DNA from 3 places in the Halalkalibacter krulwichiae genome. Region 1 is predicted to be linked to each of the others. Evidence: riboswitches for the same ligand, from Rfam matches in the RefSeq annotation. Region 1 holds a riboswitch; each other region holds the start of a gene.
What was found. A riboswitch is a leader RNA that binds a small molecule or an ion and turns the genes downstream of it on or off. The one in region 1 is predicted to bind cobalamin.
Positions count from the first base shown of each region.

Region 2: linked by a shared signal. The riboswitch ahead of BkAM31D_RS01865 (ribonucleoside-diphosphate reductase subunit alpha) and the one ahead of BkAM31D_RS24220 ((2Fe-2S) ferredoxin domain-containing protein) in region 1 are both predicted to bind cobalamin.
Region 3: linked by a shared signal. The riboswitch ahead of BkAM31D_RS09790 (ABC transporter substrate-binding protein) and the one ahead of BkAM31D_RS24220 ((2Fe-2S) ferredoxin domain-containing protein) in region 1 are both predicted to bind cobalamin.

Region 1 is NZ_CP020814.1:1,635,084-1,637,350, reverse strand. Features, by position in the region: gene cobJ (precorrin-3B C(17)-methyltransferase) at 1-727, opposite strand, end outside; partial or broken gene BkAM31D_RS24220 ((2Fe-2S) ferredoxin domain-containing protein) at 756-1,138, opposite strand; cobalamin riboswitch at 1,294-1,475, opposite strand; cobalamin riboswitch at 1,584-1,771, opposite strand; gene BkAM31D_RS08300 (GTP-binding protein) at 1,997-2,267, opposite strand, start outside.
Region 2 is NZ_CP020814.1:361,168-363,434, reverse strand. Features, by position in the region: gene BkAM31D_RS01865 (ribonucleoside-diphosphate reductase subunit alpha) at 1-1,129, opposite strand, end outside; cobalamin riboswitch at 1,292-1,475, opposite strand; gene BkAM31D_RS01860 (YbjQ family protein) at 1,610-1,933, opposite strand; gene BkAM31D_RS01855 (hypothetical protein) at 1,914-2,120, opposite strand; gene BkAM31D_RS01850 (alpha/beta hydrolase) at 2,113-2,267, opposite strand, start outside.
Region 3 is NZ_CP020814.1:1,954,687-1,956,953, reverse strand. Features, by position in the region: gene BkAM31D_RS09795 (FecCD family ABC transporter permease) at 1-350, opposite strand, end outside; gene BkAM31D_RS09790 (ABC transporter substrate-binding protein) at 313-1,305, opposite strand; cobalamin riboswitch at 1,478-1,661, opposite strand; cobalamin riboswitch at 1,798-1,980, shown strand; gene metE (5-methyltetrahydropteroyltriglutamate--homocysteine S-methyltransferase) at 2,111-2,267, shown strand, end outside.

The DNA of each region.
Region 1 (2,267 bases):
GCGTTATCATTTTATTATCATAGAGAAATGTAGATGAGTTCCCGATTACGACAGTTGTCAGCATGCCGATATCATGATTCAGCATGTTTTCAAGATCCGTTATAACAATCTGTTGACGATCTCGGTAAGCACTTTTCACTAAGCCTACTGGCGTTTGCGGTGAACGATATTCAAGTAAAATCTTCTGAGCCTCTTGGATTTGTCTCGTTCTTCTACCGCTTTTCGGATTATATAAGCTAATGACAAAGTCAGCTTGTGCCGCTGCATCAATTCGCTTTTCAATAAGAGACCAAGGTGTCAAATGGTCGCTTAAACTAATCGTACACGCATCATGCATGATCGGTGCTCCTAGTAAAGAAGCGCAGGAGTTGCTTGCAGAAACACCTGGAATCACCTCAACGCTCACTCCTGTATTCTCTGTCCACCCTTTTTCGATTAAAACCTCATAAACTAGTCCTGCCATTCCGTACACTCCAGCATCTCCACTTGAAATGACAGCTACGGTTTTTCCTTGTTCTGCAAGTTTTACCGCTGCTTGAGCACGGCTGACTTCCTCAGACATTCCTGTACTAATAATTTCTTGATCCGTCAGTAAATCTTGAATCAAGTCAACGTACGTTTTATACCCAATGATGCATTCACTTTCTTGTATTGCCGTTTGTGCCCTGTTTGTCATATGATCAAAACTTCCAGGACCAAAGCCTATGACAAGTATTTTCCCAAGCATCTTACTAGCCTCCTTCCATGTTAGAAAACTAAACGTTTGTTTTTTCCTTTTTCATAATTCCTTCAATTCTGCTTGACTCATTGACTGCATTCAGTTCATCATCTACGAAGTCATATATTAATGCGTCATGTAAGTGAATGCTTGGGTCAACGTGATTTTTTATAATGTCACGTCCTACCTCCGTAGACGTTGCCGAATACCACTTGCCTTCTGGATATACAATGACGACACAAGCATCCTTACAACGCCCATTACAACGAGTTCGTGATGTGTGAATTTCATGATCTAATTGAAGGGTTGCAATCTCTTCACGAATTGCGAGAGTTATTTCTTCCCCTCCTTACGCATACAGCTAGAACCATTACAAATTAATACGTGCTTTTGGGTACCCTTTAAATTCCAAGTTGTCATGTTTCATCAACTCCAAAGTAATTTTTTCCAAACAGATTAGATTAGTAACGCTAGACTACGAAACAAAAAACACCTCTATCAAAGATAGAGGTGCATTAAACGGCAAACGAATAGTAAGCTCATCTATTACACTTCTCTACCTATGACCCGTAGGTATTGAAGACGAAAACAAGGCAGGTCTCCTGACTTAGGTTCATCATTTCATTGTGTCTTCCCGAATACTCAGTGACTTCATACAATGAAATTCCCCATTACAGTGGCGGGACCGTGACGGATTTGCACCGTTCTTCCCTTTTAAGCATAACGAGTCGTTACGCACCTTGTTTCATGACGATAATAAAAAAACCTTAACTCCATCTTGAAGTTAAGGGTATAGGCATGATCAAATTAGAAATCTACTCAACTAGATTTCTAGATGCTCACCCCAAACCTTCCCTCCGAAGATTGGATTCATATATTAAAAGCAGGTCTCCTGGCTTGTGTCTCAAACTTACTTATGTCCCTTCCTAGAAAAAATCTAGTGGTTTTACATGTTCATCGACACTTACAGTAGCGGGGGCTGCATCAGATTTTAACTGATTTCCCTATTATCCACAGTTGATTACTTATGGCACTTTTAATATTTTGTCATATAATGTCTATTAAACTATGATTTTGTATATTTAGCAACAGTTAGTTTGGAGAATATTTACTTTCACAAAAGTAGGGCTAGTACTAAATAAGGTTTTACGCTGAACTAAAGCTAATTGTAATTGTTCTATTTTCCTAGACGTTTACATGTTATCCATATGAATTTTACTTGTAGTTGCTCTTCGATTGTATACTCTATCTAGACAAAATCAAACTACCCCAACTTTTTTAAGCCTTTTGTAAATTCCACTTAAAGGGATCCTCTAACATCTTCCAATCAGTTGTAAACTCTGTGTCGGTTAACAAACATTGATCTAGCTCCTTTGTCATTTCGTCTCTATCTAGATCTGTTCCAATGAAAACTAACTTAGTATGTCTATCACCATGTTCGACATCCCAATCTTGAAGTAGATGAGGGTTTTCCTTTATAATCTGTCTTTGCTCAGCAGCTGGAAGACTTGCTACCCAGTAGGAAATCGGTTCTATTGTTACGGAAGGT
Region 2 (2,267 bases), 1.3 Mb from region 1:
ACTTCTCGCGGAAACTTCCCTTCCCTTTTTCTTCATCATAATAATCTTCTAAACTAAACCCTAACACTTTACGGACCGAATGAGGATCAAACAAATACCACGATTCTCGAGCTTCAACCTTTTCCATAAATAAATCAGGAATACTTACTCCTGTGAATAAATCATGCGTACGTTGCCTTTCATCACCGTTATTTAATTTCACTGCTAAAAAGCTATAAATATCACGATGCCAAACGTCTAAATAAACACTTATCGCTCCCTGCCTTTGTCCTAACTGATCAACACTTACAGCGGTATTATTTAATTGCTTCATCCACGGAATAACACCAGAGGATATTCCTTTAAACCCTTTAATGTCACTACCTCGACTACGCAATTTACCTAAATAGACACCGATCCCTCCTCCACTTTTACTCAAAGTTGCTATATCAGTATTCGAATCATAAATCCCTCTTAAACTATCATCGACAGTATCGATAAAACAGCTAGACAATTGCCCATAACTTTTTCCTGCATTTGCTAATGTCGGAGTTGCCACCGTCATATATAAGTGAGATAGAGCCCAGTATGCTTCTTTAATGAGGTTCATTCTCTTATCCTTTGACTCGTTCATCATTAACGTCGCAGCGATAAGTAAAAATCTCTCTTGAGGAAGCTCATATATATCTCCACTATGAGATTTAGCTAAATATCGATCGGCTAATGTAAGAATACCAATGTATGTAAAGTTCGAATCGCGCTCTGGAACAATCAACGTTTCCATCTCTATTAATTCTTCTTTAGAATACTCCTGTAAAATTTTTTCAGAGTAAATTCCTCTCTCTGTTAGTTCTTCTATTAATTTCAAAAAGGAACCATAACGACTACTTGAATTATACCCTCTTGAACAAGCAGCCTTCTTATAAAGCTGATTCAGATAAATGTTTGCTGCTACATAGGTCCAATCTGGCTCTTCCATCGAAATCCTTTCAATACAAGATAAAATTAGTACATTCGTTAGTTGCTCCTCTGACATACTCTTTTTCGTTGCAAAAATTTGCTCAACCTTTTCCTTATATGCTTTAAAATCAATCTGTGGCAATACCCTTTCAAATTCTTTAATCTGTTCTATCAATGTTTCACTAGACATTACAGTTGTTTGCACTTTTACTCCTCCTTATCAAATAAAAAACGCCCTTTCTCCTAGGTATTGGAGAAAGAGCGTAAAACGGCGTAAGAAGAAAAATGAGCGGTGATAGAATGATCCAGTTACCCACCTCATTGCCGTCTTACTTCTCACACCCCGAAGAAAGTTTGACTAGAAATGTAGGTAGGTCTCCTGACTCGTGCTTCATCCTACTATGAGCCTTCCCATGCTTTGTTACTTAGCACAGTGGATCCCTCATTTCGTCGACACTTACAGTTGCGGGGGCAGTTCTGGTTTTCCACCAGATTCCCTATTAAGCCGTTAAGGCACCTATCATTCCGCGAAATCAATATATAGTTGTTAGACAATCATTTAATTACGATATATTGTATATAGTAATCTAGTATCTTTTAATAAGCAAGGGATTTTTTCCTTTTACAAAATCAAAAATGCCCAAAGGCGCTTGCCTCTAGGCGAAGATAGCTAATTGATTTTCTCAAGCACAACTGCCGTTCCGTACGTAATAATTTCGGCTGCTGCACTCATCACTGTGGATGTTTGCATTCTCATCCCAATAATTGCATTAGCCCCTTTTTCTTCAGCTTCTTGAACCATGCGATGCATAGCTAGCTTACGCGCCTCTGTCATCATCTCGTTGTAGCCTTTAATCTCACCACCAACAATTCCTTTTAGACCAGCCGTAATATCACGTCCTATGTGCTTTGTTTGGATGGTGCTTCCTTTTACATACCCTTTTACTTCGACTATCTCATACCCTGCCACCTGATCAGTAGTCACAATCATCATAATCAATTTCCTCCCTTTTTTCTTTCCAACGTTCAACGATAAAGACAGCAATGAGTATGACTATCCCAATACCATACACACTAAATGCCCATATTGCCCATGTGACATTTACAAATATCAGAACAATGCCACCTAGTTGAGCCATCACTACAACAGCAATTAAGAAATATTTAAGCCATTCAGACATGCTTCATTAACCAGCTTTCTAGCGATTCTAGTAATTCTTTTGAGATAGGCTTTTCTCCGACATTCTTATATGCCTTCTTAAGTTCAAGGATGCCGTAATCTTCATTTTGTTCTCGAAGCATATGATTCATGCCTTCAATAATTCGTG
Region 3 (2,267 bases), 320 kb from region 1:
ACAGCTGAACCTGAAGACACCCCAAGCGTATAGGGATCTGCAAGTGGATTTTTTAAAAAACCTTGAAAGGCTGCACCAGCTAATGCTAAACAAGCCCCAACAAACATCGCAAGTAAAACGCGTGGAAGTCGAATCTCCATGACGATATTAATGTGCATTGGGTCTAGTTCTACTAATAGCGGCAACCGGAAAATTTCTGTTGCCAGTATTTGCAAAACAGTTAGAAAGGGAAGCTCAACACTTCCCTTTCCAATACTTATTGTTAAAGCAAAAAAGCAAAACAGAATGACTATAACATATGCAAATTTTATATTATTCGCCAAATACCTCTGGATAAACTGCTTTTGCAATCTGCTCTACTCCCTTTGTTAACCGTGGTCCAGGTCTTTCCACTTCATCTGAAACCACCTCATAAATTTCGTTATTTGCTACAGCTGGAATATCAGCCCAAGCCGCACGACTTAAAACTGACTCTGTTGCATTTTCAAAATAATGGCCATATGTAAGTAAGATAACATCTGGATTAAAAGCCACAGCTTCTTCTTCTGTGAACATTGGCCATCCTTCCTCGTCACCAGCTACATTCACAGCATTAATCAAACTCAACATTTCATCCATGAAAGTACCACTACCCGTAGTGTAAATCTCTGGAGCAGGTCCAATTTCTACCCACACTCTTTTACGCTCATCTTCTGAAATCGCGCTTGCTTTGTCTTCAATTGCTGCAAATGCTGTTTGCATTTCTGAAACAATCGTACTCGATTCATCCTGATAACCTGTTACGGCCCCAATAAATTCAATTGCCTCGTATACATCAGCTAGCGAATTCGAATTTGGAACGACAACAACTGGAATATTGGCATTACGGATTTGATTTAAGCCTTCCTCACCAGATCCAACGCCAGATTCATGCGCTAACACTACATCAGGTGATAATGAGATAATTTTTTCAACATCAAATTCCATTCCACCGATTGATTCAATCTCTAAAACTTCCTCAGGATAATTATCCCAATCCGAACGTCCTACTACTTTTTCTCCTGCTCCGACAGCAAAAACCGTCTCCGTTACACTAGGCACTAGTGAGACAATTCGCTGTGGTTGTGACTCAATTGTCACTTCGTCTCCTAATGCATCCGTTACTGTTATCGGATAAATACCCTCTAAATCTTGCTCTTCTGCCGGTACTGTTACCTCATCTGTCGTGTCAGCACTATGCTCTGTTTCTAGAGCTTGGTCTTGACCACATGCTGCAACAAAACATGCAAGAAACAATGCCAATAACACTAATTTTACTTGCTTCATACTTCTTCTACCCCTTTTAATCTTTTTCTTATCTCTCTCTTTGAAACCGGAAAACTAAAAGCCAACAACATCAAAAAAAAGAGCCCCTAAAGGGCTCAAAAAAACAAAAGAATGCATATCCTAACATCATAGCAAGATATGAAAATCTATTGCTTCCCCTTTTCCTCGAAGGTTTCACACCAACGTATAGGCAGGTCTCCTGACTCATGCGCTTCATCATTCACTTCACCTTCCCATCTATTCGACAGTGGTGTTCGAAGTGTATCCGCATTTACAGTGGCGGGACCGTGTTGGAATTACACCAACTTCCCTATTATCATCCAAAACACTGGATGACCTATACTAGTTCATATGAGATTTTGATAAGTATCTTTAGTATACATGAAAACCGGAATTATGACACTTTTTTATTCTTTCCGACTAAATAAATTCTGAATAATAAAATTAAAAGGGTTGACAACCGTCCTATTTCTAAGCTAAAGTGAGAAACAATTTCATATGTTGGGAGCAGGTACTTTGAAATTTTCAAAGTTTAAAAGGGAATCCGGTTTAAATCCGGAGCGGTCCCGCCACTGTAATAGAGGAGTTTTCGTGATAAAGTCACTGGTCAAACCGGGAAGGCCACGAAAATGTTGATCCTAAAGCCAGGAGACCTGCCTGCTTCAACAACACTGATTTTTTACCTACGGGAGATAGGGAGGTGTTAACAGTATCTTAGACATTCTATGGATATCGTTTACCCTATTTTATTGGTAATGATATCCATTTTTTCATGCCCATAATACACTTTTGGAGGAGTCAAACAATGAATTCACTAACTAGCAGCAATCTAGGATACCCAAGAATAGGCGAAAAAAGAGAATGGAAAAAAACTCTTGAGGCCTTTTGGAAAGGAAAAATAACAGAAGCGTCGTTTGAAAAAGTCATGAAGAGCTACCGTTTACAATATCTAAATAATCAAA